Regions from separate parts of the Pseudoalteromonas sp. NFXS39 genome, predicted to be linked through region 1. Evidence: riboswitches for the same ligand, from Rfam matches in the RefSeq annotation. Region 1 holds a riboswitch; the other holds the start of a gene.
What was found. A riboswitch is a leader RNA that binds a small molecule or an ion and turns the genes downstream of it on or off. The one in region 1 is predicted to bind lysine.

Region 1 (8,346 bases):
AGTTTGTGGTTGTTCAGTTTGAGCGAATACAGGTACAGAAAATAAGCCAGCGGCTGCCAGCCAAATGCGCCATCCCATTGCAGTTCCCTTTCAGTAGACTTGTAAGTAGGTATAATTATAACGATTTTTACATAAGTAACCGTGAACTTGTACTGAATTGTTGAAATTTTGGGTAAATAGAGAGCCCCAAGCTAAGCTTGGAGCTCTACTGTAACGGCCTAAGGGCATAAGCCGTCGACTCTCACGCAATGAGAAGGTGTGAGCTTATAGCTCAAATATGTTTGTAAAAAACTTATAAAGTTCAGTACCTTGATTCACGCTTGCTGAAGCAAAATGCAAAATAGCGATGGCGTCTTTATCAAAACTTAATGTTTGAAGGGGTTGCTCAGAAAGGTAGCGCTCCATTCGTAAAATGTGGGCTATAGGCTCGCCTGCTTTTACATGGCCTCCAAGCGGGGCAAGATATTCCACCATGCCACCCATAGGCGCATAGTAAGCAACATAATCTTCAAGCATACAGGCATAGCGTGTTATCGCTTTTGGTTTATAAGCAGCATCCACAAATACCTCTTTGTGAGTGAGGTAACTTAAAATACTATTTGCATCTTCAAGGGCTGCACTTAAATCGATTTTTTCTTGGCTACCTAATTCAACGGTAAATGCTTCAACTTGAACTGCAAATTCACGGCCTTGTTTGGCAAGTTCTTCAGAAAGCGACCACCAAGGACAGAAGCTCGCTTCATCCATCGCTCCATCAAAGTCACTTGGGATCAATAAGATATGTTCAATGTTGAAATAGCTTGCGCTGTCTTTGGCATATTCTGGGCAATAGAGGTGCTGACTTGAGATAGGTCCTGTGTGTAGGTCTAAAACAATATCCGCCTGATGCGCAAGCTTTTGCAGGTTCAGAGCAATGCGCTTACCTGTTGTTAAGCTGTAGTCAGGACCGGTTAGTTGGCTGTCGATGTCAGTAACGAGTGCCTCTTTGAATGCAGCTTTAAGAGTCGCATCATCACTGCCTTTGTGCAGTTCAGCAATCTGTGAGGGTAATGCTTTGTTAAAGCGGTACATGCGGTTCCAGTTGGTACCAGTAATTGGATCGAAGCGACCTAGAGTAAACTCACCTGATTTTTGGTTACAACCAATTGGGTTGGCATAAGGCACAAGAGTAATGTCGCCACGTAGCTTTAGAGATTTTAGCTGTTCAAGTAACTGATAAATTACTGCATTACCTTGTACTTCTGCGCCATGCATATTAGCTTGTATATACACGCTTGGTCCTGTGCCATCGCCTTTTAAGCGATACACAGGGATTGTCAGTGGAAGGCCGTTGGCAATCTCGCCAACCACAATATTCTCTTGGCTGATTAGTTCTTTACTCATGGCGATTACCTTAAATAATAGCTAGCATCTTCAACGCTACGGATGCACTCAATACTGCCTTGTTCAAGGATGTATTCAGCCGCTAATTCGTGGCATAAAAAGTACGGCATACTTTCGGTAAAGCCGTATGCGCCACACTGGCTGAATACCAACCAGTCTTGCTCATTTAAATCGCTAGCTAAGAGGTGCTCACCTAAGCAATCAAGCGCGGTGCAAAGTGGGCCGTATAACGTCATTGCTGAAGGCTCAGCCGTCGATTCGCGTAGTAACGCCGCAGGAAAATCTTGGCTTGTCACAGCTGGGCGAAGTAAATGGTTAATACCGCCTGATAAAATCACCTGCTGTTGATTGTAATTTTCTTTACGCTCAACAATCGGCGTTACGTAATGACCACATTCGCCCACTGCATAGCGACCAAGTTCCATCCAAAGCTCATTGACACCGGCATCCGCTTTAATGCTCGCCAGAGTCTCGATAAGTGCAGACCAATCAAGTCGGTTAGCATCTTGAGTATAAGGAATGCCTAGGCCACCACCCAAATCGAGAACATTAAGGTTAATATTTAATGAGTTAGCGAGTCGTTGTAATGGCTCAATCATGGCACGCCATAGCTCAGCGAGTTTATCGGTGCTGAGCATGTTGCCCCATTGGAAAATATGCAGACCATCAAAGTTAAGTGCTGGGTAATTACTTACTGTTAGTGCTTGCCATTCATCACAGCCCAAACCAAAGGGGGTGAGACTATCGCCGCCAAGTGGGTTCTTTTCACTGTCTGGCCAACGTAGTTGTACACGCAATAATACTTGCAGCTGGCAATTTGCTTTTGTTGCTTGTTCGTTTAACCAGCGAACTTGGTTAATGCTCTCGGCCACAAAAGTACGTACACCGCGAGCAATAAAATGTGAAATTTGTTTAGGGCTCTTTGCAGGCCCAGTATTGAGCACGCGCTCGCTATCGATGCCTTGAGCAAGTACTTGCTCAAGTTCACCTTTACTTGCAACATCAAAATTAAACCCTACGCTGTCTAAACATTGAATAATGCGAGACAGTGGGTTGGCCTTGACTGCGTACCAAAGTTTCACATCGGTTTGCGCCGTCAGTTGATTTAAATGTGCAGTTAATTTATCTAAATCATAGATAAAAAATGGCGTATCAAGGTGCGTTGCTACTTGTTCAACTGCTTGCTTGATGGGCGTGCTCATAAAGCTCATTAACGTAAAACCTCTTCTAACAGTAATGATGCATCGCTTTGTTCATCTCGGTATTTCACGATCAATGCACAAGACATGCTTAGGCCTTGCTCACGAGCCCATGCGTTTGAAGCAGGACGAGAACCTGGGATCACAATCGCGTTTTCTGGGATTGCTTCACCTTTGTTTAGCTGGCGCTCATTAATACAGTCGTAGACTGGAATGGTTGCAGATAAACGCACACCCGGCGCAAGTACCGCGCCTCTTTTCACAACTACACCTTCAACAATTACGCAGCCTGCGCCGATGAATGCATCATCCTCAATAACCACTGGGCTTGCACCAATAGGCTCAAGCACGCCACCTAATTGTACTGCTGCACTTAGGTGAACATTTTTACCCACTTGTGCACATGAACCCACTAATGCGTGGCTGTCGACCATAGTACCTTCGTCGATGAACGCGCCAATATTCACATACGCTGGTGGCATAATAATAGTGCCTTTAGCAACGTGTGCACCACGACGAACACTGCTACCACCTGGTACCATACGTACGCCTGCATCTGCTGCAAAGCCTTGTGGTGCTAAGTTGTGCTTATCAACAAAACCACCTGGGAACTCGGTGTTAGTGCCATTTTTAAATGCTTCTAAAATGCCTTGTTTAACTTCAATATTAGCATGCCAGTTGCCGTTCTCGTCTTGTGTTGCTGCGCGAACTGCGCCTGATTCTAAGTTGTTTAATAATTCTAACCAGCTCATGATAAAACCTGTTTTTAGTTCCAAGATAAAATAGTGTTATTTGCGTGGGTGATGCCGTCTGTTTGCTCAAGCTCTAAATGCGTAAGTGGCGGACGTAAATGCGGGGTATTTATTTTACCTTGCAGGTGCATCAGTACTTTTACGGGGATTGGGTTTGCTACAGCAAATAGACTTTGAATTGCTTGCGACCAATCAGTGAATAGATTTGGGTATTGACCACTTAAACAGCGTTTAACAAACTCATGGGTTTGGCTTGGCCAAGCATTAGCGGCAACCGAAACTAAACCTTTTGCACCGGCTTGAGCAAAATACGGCATAAGTGCATCATCGCCACTGAAAATGGCAAGTTTTGGCGATGCCGTTCTAAAGCCTTCAAACTTGCTAATATCGCCGCTGGCTTCTTTTAAAGCCCAAAGGTTTTTGTGGTCGGCAAGGTTTTTAATTACCTGTGGTGAAATTTCAACTGCGCTGCGCCCTGGTACGTTATACAACATACAAGGGTGATGACTTGCGTTAAGTAGGCTTTCAAACCAATGTGTTTGACCCACAACACCAGGTTTTGCATACAGAGGTGAGCCTAACAGGTAGCCATGAATTGGCAGCTGATTGCAGTATTCAACCCATGCAATTTGCTGCTTTAGGTTCATGCCACCCACAGCGATCATCAGTGGCACACTCGGTGCCAATTGGCAAACATGCTCGACAATGGCTTGTTGTTCTTTAAGTGAAAGCGCTAGTCCTTCACCGGTACTGCCAAGCAATAAAATGCCGTTATTTGCGGCTTGCTGTTCAGTGACCAGTTGCTCTAGGGCCGTGTAATCGACCTCGCCAGATTCAGAAAATGGCGTGACAAGCGCTGTCCATAATGGATAGTCATTTAAATCAAAATTGTTGATCATCTCTCACGAACTTATAAGGTATTCGAAGAGTATATGCGGGAACATTTGAATGGGGCCGCATGTCGTCATTCGAACAAGGTATAATTCGAAGAGCGAATGGGCTTAAAATAATAAAGACGCGACGGCCTTATTATACTAAGACCAGAAGCTCTCCACCAAACTAATCAATAGCGCTTTGCTATTGTTGGTGACAGTCGCTGGGATTCAGCCCAGTCGCCCGAAATAAGCACCTCACAAACGGTGTTACTTCTCGGCGTTAATTCCCCTCACGTATGATCAACAGAGTCTGTGCTCTTCCCATACGTTACCTGAATAACGCACCTCTTCCAGCCCTTTATGCTCGCTTTTAAGGTAAAAGCCAACATAGTTAAATAGGGTATTGGAGGCGATTAAAGCATTTTAGCCATCTAGGTGTCAAGCTGATGAGTTTGTTTTTTAGTGACCAATTTTGCAACATGGTTACGTATAACCGTGTTTTTACGTACACTTAGCGTTAACCAAATAAATTGGAAAAATGATGGAAAAATTTAACGATATTTATCAGCGAGCCGTATCTCGAAAGGGTAGCGAAGACATGCTGCGTGCACTGCTATCAAACCCGCTCGATGATACTGATATTGCCAAAATGCATGATGATTTATGGTTAGAAGAGTTTACTCGTAAAATCTTTCAAAGTGGTTTTTATTGGTCAGTTATTAACAATAAATGGGCTGGTTTTTGCGAAGTGTTTTGGGATTTTAGCATTGAAAAATTGTTAATGATGCCGCCGGATATGCTCGAGCAAAAAGCCAGTGATGAACGAATTGTTCGTAATTTTAAAAAAGTACAAACAATCCCTGAAAATGCGTATATGATCCATGAAGTCGCGGAGAAACATGGCAGCTTTAGTCAGTTTATTGCTGACTGGCCAAGTGATAATATTATTGGGTTATGGGCTTATCTCAAAAAGCATGGTGCACGTTTAGGCGGGAATACTGGCCCATACGCTTTACGGGCGCTAGGTAAAGATACCTTCTTGCTTTCTCGTGATGTAGAAGCCTACTTGCGTGCCCACGAGTTGATAGACGGTGGCTTACAAACTAAAAAGTCACTACAGTCAGCGCAAAACTTCTTCAATGAATTACAACAGCAAAGTGGCTATAGTCTGCAGGCACTTAGTCAGCTTGTTGCCTATGGTGTAGGTGATAACCGCGTAGGTGTAGCAACGCGTTAAGGAAAATTATGAAACTGCAACCTCGATACACAGACATTAGTGAACTGCTCACGATTGAAGATATGCCTAGTGCTGTAGCTGAGCCTAAATTGCTACTGTTTAATGATCAGTTAGCTGATAATTTTTCGATTAATCATGACAGCGAGTTTTTAGCTAAATTCTTAACTGGTTCAACAATAAGTAACGACGTTGCACCAGTTGCACTTGGTTACTCAGGTCATCAATTTGGTCATTTTTCACCGCGTCTGGGTGATGGCAGAGCACATTTACTTGGTGCTATTGCAGATCAAGATGGCACATTGTGGGACTTACAGCTAAAAGGCGCTGGCGCAACTGTATTTTCTCGTGGTGGTGATGGTCGCTGTGCAATTGGTCCTGCGGTGCGAGAATATATTATGAGTGAAGCTCTTAATGCTCTAGGTATTGCTACTACACGTTGTTTAGCAGTCGTTGCTACCGGTGAAACCGTATATCGCCAACCGCCTCGTACAGGCGCCGTAGTTACTCGTTTAGCTAAAAGTCATATTCGTGTCGGCTCATTTCAATACTTAGCAACGCAAGGGGATATTGAAGGGCTAGAAAAGCTGGTCGATTACGCAATTAATTGTCATTTCTCTGAAATTAGCAGTGCTGGTGAGCAACGCTACATTGAGTTTTTAACTGCTGTATTAGATAAACAAGTTGAGCTGGTCGTAAGTTGGATGCGAGTTGGCTTTATACATGGTGTAATGAATACCGACAACACTTTGATTAGTGGTGAAACTATCGATTATGGCCCATGTGCGATGATGAACCAGTTTGACCTAGACACGGTGTTCAGTTCGATTGATCACCAAGGGCGCTATTCATTTGGTAATCAGCCCAATATTGCCAATTGGAATGTTGCGCGTTTAGCTGAAAGCTTGATTCCTTTATTTGATGAGCAAGATGGTGCCGTAGAAAAACTTTCGTCGGTTGTGAATGGTTTTGCTGATAAATTTAATGATGCATTTAATGCTATGTGGCAGCAGAAATTAGGGTTAGCAGGTCAGCAAGAAGGTGATCATGTTTTGGTTTCAGAATTACTTGCTTTAATGAAGCAGCATCAACTCGATTATACCAATACATTTAATGCACTCACTGAATCTTTAGTAAGTGATTTTACTGTGGATTGTAGGTTGAAAGGGTGGGTTTTAAAGTGGAAGCTAAGAACAACTGCTGAAAGTTACAGCGTCATGAGAGCCGTTAATCCTGCAGTCATCCCGCGTAATCATAATATAGAAAGCATAATAGCTGAATTTGAAAAAGCAGGTAGTAGCTTATTATTAAATGATTTTCTTGAAGTGATTTCAGAGCCATACACATACTTTAAAGAACATCAAAGTTGGTACGAGTTGCCAAGTGATGGTGACAAAAACTATCAAACTTTCTGTGGCACATAAATGATAGTTACACCTCTGAAAGAAAAAAGTTATTTATCGCTTTAAAATGTTCGTAGATTGAGCAGGACATTGACTGGTGATATCATTGATTTAAAGTAAATTATTGCTTTAAGTGGTGTTACACTACTATGCTGGTAGTTTGGAAGTTTTAATTAGTATAAATTGCCACTGAATAGATTACTTTTATTAATAGTAAAGTATTAGTAAATATAAAATATAGCTGTTTATAAAATTTCATTAAATTAGTTTTTAAGCTGCTATATAGTTTTAAGTACTCGAAATACATTAGCTTCAATAGCTTTATTGTGAAAATGGGAAGGAAATAATGAAACTAAAATCACTTACTATTGCGTTAGCACTTGCTGCAACTAGTACAACAGGCTTCGCTGCCGAAAAAGAAGGTTTTTATATTGGCGCATTCGGCGATTACTATGATAACTCTTGGGAAAATGTTCGCGATTATCCGCCAGGTGGATTAAATGTAGATGATTCAACTGGATGGGGTCTGGAATTAGGTTATCGTTTTAGCGATTATTGGAGCGCTCGTTTAGAGTACGCTGATATGGACTTCGATTGGAATGCAGAGCTTAATGATGGCACATCTGTAAGTGGTTCAGAAAGCGGCAAGCGCTACGGTATCGATGCGCTATACCATTTAGGTGGCGGCCCTTTCTACGGTATTTTCGGTCTTAAAAATCTGGATGCAGTTGACGAAGATCTAATGTTCGCAAACGTAGGTGCTGGTTACCAGCACTACTTCACAGATAACTTCGCTTTTAATGCTGAAACATCTTTATACCAAGGTCTTGATCGTGGTTATACAGATGTTGGTGCTAAACTGGGTATTAGCTATATCTTTGGCGATCAAAGTGCGCCTGCTCCGGTAGAGCCTGCACCTGTAGTCGCTGCACCAACTGACAGTGATAATGACGGTGTAATGGATGCAGATGATCAGTGTGCAAACACACCGATGACTGATGCTGTCGACAGCACTGGTTGTACTCTATATGAAGAAAAAGAGGCAACTATAACTTTACTAGTTACGTTCCCGCATGACGTTGCAGAAGTACCTAATCAATACTTTAGCGACATTGCAGATGTTGCAGCCTTTATGAAAGAAAATGAAGGTACTTCAGTAGTACTTGAAGGGCATGCATCAGCAGTTGGTGACGCTGATTACAACATGATGCTTTCTGAAAAGCGTGCTAAAGATGTTGCTGAAGAGCTAGTTAAAGACGGCATTTCTTCAGATAGAATCTCTACGGTTGGCTATGGTGAAGAGCGTTTGAAAAATAAAGCGTATACACTTGAGGCACATGCAGAGAATCGTCGCGTAGAAGCTCAAATCACGAGCGTTGAAAAAGTTAAAGTACTTCGTAAGTAAGTTATTATATTTAAGGTAGAAATTCCTTATTTAATTAATAATATATAACTAGGGCCGGACTAATTTTATTAGTCCGGCCTTTTTTGAATGAAATT
Region 2 (8,346 bases), on a different contig from region 1:
CAGTGACCTTGGTGAAGGTGAAGCACCTGTAGGCTTAAAACTCGTGCATTTAAATAAATGCCCTATTCTTGCACCAGCAAAAACCTTGTTACCAGAGAACGCAGCTCGATTAGGTATTGACCGCGAAAAATGCTTACAAAATCTCGCTATTTTAAAAGCCAACACTGAGCTTCGCGACAAAGTAACCGAAGTGTTTAACGAACAACGTGATTATGGCGAAACCACTAACCCTGACTATCAACTTTATGATGGTTTCACCAGTCATGCTGATAAAGCTAAATTTGCCATTATTCGAGATGCAAGCCCTGAGCAATTAGCCTCGATGCAACTAGACTTTGATGATAAAAAGTTTGCCACCTTACTATTTAGATACCGAGCTCGAAACTGGCCTCAAACACTCAGCCAAGATGAACTGGCTAAGTGGCGCCAATATTGTCAAAACAAACTAATGCATGGCGAAGATAATCCATCAATTAGTGGGCAAGATTTCATGATCACACTTGAGAATCTGGCTCATGAAAATGATGATAACGAGAAAAATCTGCATATTTTAAAAGCCTTGTACAATTACGCACAAAGCATGTAATTGAAAACGCGACAATCATTGTCGCGTTTTTATAGGTATTACTTCTTATGTAACGCTTCGATGCGCGCTAATAAACTTGAGGTGTCATAGCGTCCACCACCTAAAGCTTGTACATCAGCGTAATATTGATCAACTGTTGCCGTCATCGGCAAAGTTGCGCCGTTTGCCTTTGCCTCATCTAGAGCAATGCCTAAATCTTTACGCATCCAATCAACAGCAAAACCAAATTCGTATTCGCCAGCCCACATGGTTTTGTAGCGGTTTTCCATCTGCCATGAGCCTGCTGCACCTTTAGAGATGGTTTCAATGACCTTTTCACCATCAAGGCCGGCTTGTTTTGCAAAGTGTAATCCCTCGGCTAAGCCCTGCACCACACCGGCAATACAAATCTGATTAACCATTTTACAAAGTTGGCCAGAGCCTACTTCGCCTAATAATTGGCTAAAGCGACTAAAAGCAGCCATCACAGGCTGAACAACATTAAAATCAGCTTCATCGCCACCAACCATCACGGTTAACACGCCATTTTCTGCACCTGCTTGACCACCAGAGACTGGCGCATCTAAAAATGCAATACCCTGCTGTTTAGCTTGAGCTCCTACTTCACGTGCAACTTCAGCCGACGTTGTAGTGTGGTCTACTAAATAGCTCCCCTCATGCATACTTACAAGAACACCATTTTCACCATAAACAACTGAACGTAAATCGTCATCATTGCCTACACACATGAAAACGATATCAGCACCTTTAGCTGCTTCACTTGGCGTTTCACAATAACTACCTTGATATTCTGAAACCCACTTTTGCGCTTTAGCTGTTGTGCGGTTGTAAACTGTCACGTTGTGACCTGCGTTAGCAAGGTGACCCGCCATTGGGTAACCCATTACACCTAATCCGATGAAGGCGACTTTCATTGACATAAAACTGACCTATTTGAGTGATAAATTAGTAACAATTTCATTATCTCAACCGATTAACTAAAAAGCGAATGAAAAAAAGTTCATTTAAACCAGTCAAAAACACACAGGTAACACATGGATAGTATATATCGTTTCAACGCCCAGCTTGCATCTGGTGAAAATTTTAGCCTTGAATCGCTACAAGGAAAAACAGCGCTTATCGTCAATATTGCCAGTAAATGTAATTTTTCAGTGCAAATGGCAAGCCTTGAAAAGCTCTATCAAGACTATAAACAGCAAGGATTTACTGTGCTTGGGTTTGCATGTAATCAATTTGGCCACAATGAGCCCCTTGATGGCAATGAGCTACAAGCTTTTTATCAGCAGCACTTTGATGTCAGTTTTCCTATTTTTAACAAAGTATTAGTTAACGGCCCTGATGCCCACCCTTTATTTAATCATTTAAAGTGTCATACCCGTGGAATTGCACAAAACCGCGCAATTAAATGGAATTTCACCAAATTTCTTATAAACTCAGAGGGTCAACTCGTTGCGCGATATGCCCCGCGTACCAAACCCGAAACCCTCAAAATGGTGATAGAGAGTAATTTAAATGATGAAACTGGCCTTATTCAGTGCGCAAAAATATGAGCAACCGTTTTTTGAAAGGAATCTAACTGAATTCGCTGACTCTGTTTCGCTCAGTTATTTTGAGCAGTCTTTAAACATCAATACAACTCCTCTTTGTAAAGGCTTCGATGCGGTGTGCGTGTTTGTAAACGATACTGTCGACAAGCACGTCATTGCAGATATGGCAGCTGTAGGCGTAAAAGCAATCTTATTACGCTGTGCAGGTTTTAATAATGTAGACCTTGATGCAGCCAAAGAGCATAACATCAAGGTTTGCCGCGTCCCGGCTTATAGCCCCGAAGCTGTCGCAGAGCATTGTATTGCTCTAATGCTAACGCTCAACCGTAAAACCCACAAAGCCTTTAACCGTGTACGTGAAGGTAACTTTGATTTAAACGGCTTACTTGGCTTTAATCTGTTTAAAAAAACCATTGGGATTATAGGCTGTGGCAAAATCGGTTTAGCTTTAGTGAATATTTTAAATGGCTTTGGGGCTAAAGTACTCGTCTGTGACCCAATGGCAAGTGAAGGCCCTTATACTTTATGTGATTTAGACACATTGCTCACACAAAGTGATGTCATCTCTTTACATTGCCCACTCAACGAGCACACCCATCATTTAATTGATAGCAGTGCATTTAAAAAAATGAAAGACGGTGTTATGTTAATTAACACCTCTCGTGGTGCACTTCTCGATAGCCAAGCATGTATTCAAGCGCTTAAGTCTAAAAAGCTCGGACACTTAGGACTTGATGTGTATGAGCAAGAGTCAGAGTTATTCTTTAAAGATCATCGCGAAGAAATCATGCAAGACGATATTTTTTCACGCCTTATTAGTTTTCCTAATGTGTTAGTGACAGGCCACCAAGGCTTCTTCACCCAAGAAGCGCTTAGCGAAATAGCCTGCACCACACTACAAAGTGCTAATGAGATAAGCCAAGGCTTACCATTAACTAACGAAGTTAGTTAATGAGTGCGTACCTTAGACTAAAAAAGGCGTGAGGTTTAAACCCCACGCCTTTTTACTTTTGTCTTTTACCTCGAAACTAGAAACTTGTAACTCGCAGCTCAAGACTCTATTTCAACAACGCCACGTTCACAAATACTGCTGTCATTAATAACGGGCACACAAAGCGAATATACTGAGCAAACCAATAATGAGGGCCGCTCGAGACTTGATGCAATTTATTACCACGTTGCCATAACCAGCCTACAGTAATGAAATAGAACAGTCCCATTAAAGGAAGTTGGTACTGCGTAAGCACCATAATCACCAAACCAAATAACCAGTCAAAATTTAAGATAATAACTGATGAAGCGATAAAGACGATTAAAGTTACAAATAAAGTCGCTTTTTTGCGCTCTATACTGTGGTTCTCAACTAAAAATGCCACTGGAATTTCAGTTGATGAAATTGTTGATGTAACAGAAGCTATTGACATTAACACGAAAAACAATAATCCAACGAGTAAGCCCATTTGCCCCATAGTACTAAACAGCTCAGGTAAAATTGCAAAAATTAACTGCCCTTCACCTACTAATTTACCGTTGCTAAACACTTCTACACCGTTATGCTGAGCAACAAAAATAGCTGGTATAATCAATAAACCCGCTAAAAAGGCAACCCCTGTATCTAGCAACGCCACTGTTCCGGTTAGTTTAGGCAGGTTCGCATCAGGCTTTAAATATGAGCCATAAACCATCATACAGCCTACACCTAACGACAATGAAAAGAACGCTTGCCCCATTGCCGCAATAATTAAGTTTGCATCAAGAATTTGACTAAAATCTGGCACTAAGTAGGCTGCAAAGCCATCCATCGCACCATCTAGGGTCGCGATATAAGCAATTAACGCCACTAATAACACTAGCAATAATGGCATTAAGCGGCGTGACCAAGTCTCGATTCCTGATTTAACCCCTTTTAAGATAATACTCGCAGTTAGAATAAGCATCAGCGGCGTAAACACAAAGTTGCGTACCATTGAATCACTATGCAAAAAGTTACTTAACTCAGTAAAACCCAAGAAGCTAGCGATTGGCTCAAGTGCATACGCTAACATCCAACCTGCGACTATCGAATAAAAGCTTAACATCACAATTGCACCAAACAGACCTATGTAGCCTGCTGCAGCGCCCACTTTAGGAGCCGTATCTTGCCATGCATTGGATAATGCTTTTACCGGATTAGCTTGCGCTTGGTGGCCTAAATACAGCTCAGTATAAAGGGCTGGAAGCGCTAATAAGAAGATAACAATGAAGTAAACAAGTAAAAATGCACCGCCGCCATGGTTTGCCGCTTGTGTTGGAAAGCCCCAAATATTACCTAAACCTACCGCCGCACCTGAAGCGGCTAATACGAAACCTAGTCGGCTGTGAAAGCCGTCACGAACTTGTGCCATACATCTATAAATCTGTTATTATTTTTCCTCATTAAACCATAATTACAGCCAACTGCGTAAACTATTTGAGTTGTTCGTGCTCTTACAAGTTCATTTGCTGTAAAAATAAACAAAACTAAATACGAACCCCCGTATAAGCGTTAAATCATGAGCAGCCACTATTTTTCAAACACCTTAGTTATTAATCTGCAGCCGAACAACACGGCACAGCAAATTATGCTAATGGAAGCATCAAACATCGATATTTCAAGCTTAGCTATTGAAAAATTGCTCAGTGAGTTTGAATTATGTGTACTTGAAAAACGCAAAGTGCCCGCAGCTAAACAAGAGTATTTAGCGACTCGCTTAACGTTAAAGTATTTATACAAACATACTTACCCTCATGATGATTTAGCGCTCAATGAAATATCAAGCCAATTTGATGACAAAGACAGTAAGCTGAAACTACATACACCCGTTAGAGAGTCTGTTTGGGCTTGCTTATCTCATTCAAATGGTTTGATAGGTGCTGCCCTCAACCCAGCTCAGCAGCTGCTTGGTTTTGATATTGAACAAAGCAACAAACCTCGCCCTTTTATCAAGCTTGCAAAGCATTTTTATCATCAAGATGAAGTTGACTTAATCAGCAGTTTTGATGCACCCGATGAACAGGCACAGTGTTTTTTTAGAATTTGGACATTAAAAGAAGCCCTTGCTAAGGCAAGTGCTCAGCCGATTGCGAAACTGCTCGCTCCCAATGTATTTGAAGAAATACGTAAACATAATTTCTGCGCTAGAAGTAATTGTATTGAAGGCTTTGACATAAGTGTTGTGGCACAAAAAAGCACTGACTGGCAGTGCTCTTTTATTAGCTTTAGCGACTTACGCCGCGACTTGGCTTTCTAATAATCGGCTGTGAATTGCCTGCACAACGTCATCTGACTCGCTTTGCTCCACCAAAAAGCACAGGTTATGTTTACTTGCACCGTGGCAAATTAAACGAATATTAAAGTCGCTTAATACCTGCATTAAATTCATTTCTTGCTGACGTAATTGAATTTCAGAACCAATTAAAGCCACCAGCGTTAAGTTATTCTCGACCGACACATGACAAAACTCAGAAAGCTTATCTAAACAAGCTTGATCCAGCTCAGGGCGTGATGCATTTGGCGCGTTATCTAAAGTGATTGCAACACTGATCTCGGAGGTAGTAACCAAATCAACCGAAATATTAAACTCACTTAAAATAGTGAAAACACGCGCTAAGAAACCACTCGCTAGGAGCATTTCTGGGCTTTTAACCGTTAACAGAATTTGGTTTTTACGCTGTGTTACTGCACGAATACCTGGTTGCTGAGACTTTTCTTTTTCAATCCATGTACCACCTAATTGTGGCTCACGGCTTGAACCAACAAACACACTAATATGACTACGGCTCGCAGGTAAAATGGTTGCAGGATGCAGTACTTTTGCACCAAACGTTGCCATCTCTGCCGCTTCATCAAAACTCAAGCGTGCAATTGGGCTTGCTTTAGCGCATAAACGCGGATCAGTACTGAAAATACCCACAACATCAGTCCAAATATGCACGCTTTTTGCGTTAATTGCTTCTGCAAGTAATGCCGCGCTGTAATCTGAACCTCCACGCCCTAAAGTGGTTGTTTGATTATGTTCATTGCTACCAATAAAACCCTGAGTTACTACAACGTGGTCCTCAAGTAGCGGCACTAAATGCTCTTTAGCAGCCGCAGCGGTTGCTGCAACATTCGGTGTTGCTTTAGCAAATTGGCTATCTGTTTTTAGCACCTTGCGTACATCAAAACGCACCGCATCAAGACCATGCCCACGCAATACTTGTGTAAATAAATACGATGATAAACGCTCACCAAAGCTAAGTAGCTCATCTTGCTCCGCTACTGACTTAACCCCTTCTGATGCCAGTTTTTGAAAGGCTTTGAGGGTTTCATTAAAGCCATGAGCTAAGTCAGCATCAAGCGATAGCTCAGCTAAAATAGCTTCTTGAATGGCGACCACACCAGTAATGTGCTCGTCACGCTCAGCCGCACTCAAATCAGCTTTACACAATGCAACTAAATGATTGGTCACGCCTGCACTGGCACTCACAGCAACAATACGTACTTGATTATCAGCACAAATGATTTCTGCGCAGCGGCTCATAGCATCAAAGTTAGCTACACTGGTGCCACCAAATTTTGCAACAACGTAATCTGATTTTGTGTTGGCGGCTAATTGGGTATTCATGTCGTCTCCTTTTGTGGAAAACTATCCACAGTAATTCAAGAAGAACTCGGCAAGGGGGTGCTTTGAAAATAAAGAGTAGTCCATGCCAGAAGCTCTCCACCTAGTTTGGTGACAGTTTTGAGGATTCAGCCCCATAAACCGAAAAGTAACCGTGACGTCCGGCTAATTTTCTCGGCGAGTACTTCCCTCATTAATGGTCATCGGCGTTCGTCACCTCACATTAACTACCTAAGTATCGCACCTCTTCTGAATGTTAAGTTAACACCTGGTTAAAATAACAAAGCCTGCTAAAAAAGCAGGCTTTGAAAGTTAACGTTTAGACGTCTAGCTGTCAAGTTGTTTTATGAAATTAAACTGCCTGCTAAGTGCGACCCGTAATAGCCAACGGTATAAGCAATTAATAAATAAACCGACATTTTAAGATAGCTCATAAAGGTCAGTGCTTTTACTTTACTCATGGCGATAATACCTGCCGCAGAGCCGATAATAAGCATTGAACCACCTACCCCTGTTGCGTATGTAAACGACAACCATTGCTGTGGACTCATCACAATATCTGCTTTTAAAAGTGCTGCAGTTAAAGGTACATTATCTACCGCTGCTGATAATAGCCCCATCATGTAGTTTGCATACTCAGGCGCCATCAACTCATATAGGTGAGTAAACTTAGCAAGCATACCTACTTCTTTTAATGCACCAACCAGCAATAACACACCTACGAAGAACAATAAGGTGTCGTACTCAATCTCACGAATATAATCGATAATTTTTTTGTTGACGTCTTTTTTGCGCATTAAGAATTGCGCAACCAAAAACATTAGTGATAAACCAAATAAAAAGGTTAAAAGCGGTGGCACATTATAAAGCACGCTCAAAGTTAACGTGGCAATAATCGTCGAGAAGAAGATAACCGCAATGGTAATATCTGTTTTTTCAATACGACGAGCTGTTTGCTTTTCAAATACTACATTACCCGACATACCTACAGATAACATTGCCGCAAGCAGTGCAACACTTGTCAGTGCAGGCGCAATTAATAATAGTAAATTAGCAATGGTGACCTTTTCGTCTAAGAAAATCATCAGAGTTGTAACATCACCCGTGATCAACGACACCCCACCCGAGTTAACACTAAATACAATCAAGGTTGCATATTTTATTAATTTTTTAGGATCTAATTTTAGTGACATCACCACCGCAAGTGAGATTAAAGTCGCAGTTATATTGTCTGATATCGATGAAAATAAGAAAGAAAAGCCACCAATCAGAAACATCAACTTTCGTTCACTGATTTGATTTGGCATAATTTTATGAACAATATTCTGGATAAAGCCTTTAGAGTTTAAATACGCAACAAAGGTCATCGCTGCCATTAAAAACAGCCACAAAGTCGCGATCTCTAATATATTGTGATCCAGTTGATGTTGTATGGTTTCTGGGCTTTGCCCATGAATTGGAGAGATAAATAAGATAATCCAGCATAAAGTGCCAAAAAAAAGCGTCGTTTTGGCCTTGTTTACATGGATAATATCCTCTATAACGATAAGCAAAAATGCCACCGCTATCAGGGTTAGGATAAGTGGGGTTA

Region 2: linked by a shared signal. The riboswitch ahead of lysC (lysine-sensitive aspartokinase 3) and the one ahead of dapA (4-hydroxy-tetrahydrodipicolinate synthase) in region 1 are both predicted to bind lysine.

Annotation. Positions count from the first base shown of each region.
Region 1 covers NZ_JAGDEC010000011.1:61,506-69,851, reverse strand. The annotation lists gene J3455_RS17865 (phospholipase A) at 1-78, opposite strand, end outside; gene J3455_RS17860 (succinylglutamate desuccinylase/aspartoacylase family protein) at 265-1,383, opposite strand; gene J3455_RS17855 (PLP-dependent decarboxylase) at 1,389-2,594, opposite strand; gene J3455_RS17850 (2,3,4,5-tetrahydropyridine-2,6-dicarboxylate N-succinyltransferase) at 2,594-3,334, opposite strand; gene dapA (4-hydroxy-tetrahydrodipicolinate synthase) at 3,349-4,233, opposite strand; lysine riboswitch at 4,371-4,567, opposite strand; gene J3455_RS17840 (DNA-3-methyladenine glycosylase I) at 4,751-5,446, shown strand; gene J3455_RS17835 (protein adenylyltransferase SelO) at 5,455-6,867, shown strand; gene J3455_RS17830 (OmpA family protein) at 7,193-8,251, shown strand.
Region 2 covers NZ_JAGDEC010000004.1:180,493-188,838, forward strand. The annotation lists gene sbcB (exodeoxyribonuclease I) at 1-586, shown strand, start outside; gene J3455_RS09380 (NAD(P)-dependent oxidoreductase) at 625-1,506, opposite strand; gene J3455_RS09385 (glutathione peroxidase) at 1,621-2,136, shown strand; gene J3455_RS09390 (2-hydroxyacid dehydrogenase) at 2,102-3,085, shown strand; gene J3455_RS09395 (sodium-dependent transporter) at 3,192-4,517, opposite strand; gene J3455_RS09400 (4'-phosphopantetheinyl transferase family protein) at 4,665-5,402, shown strand; gene lysC (lysine-sensitive aspartokinase 3) at 5,379-6,758, opposite strand; lysine riboswitch at 6,840-7,012, opposite strand; gene nhaD (sodium:proton antiporter NhaD) at 7,100-8,346, opposite strand, start outside.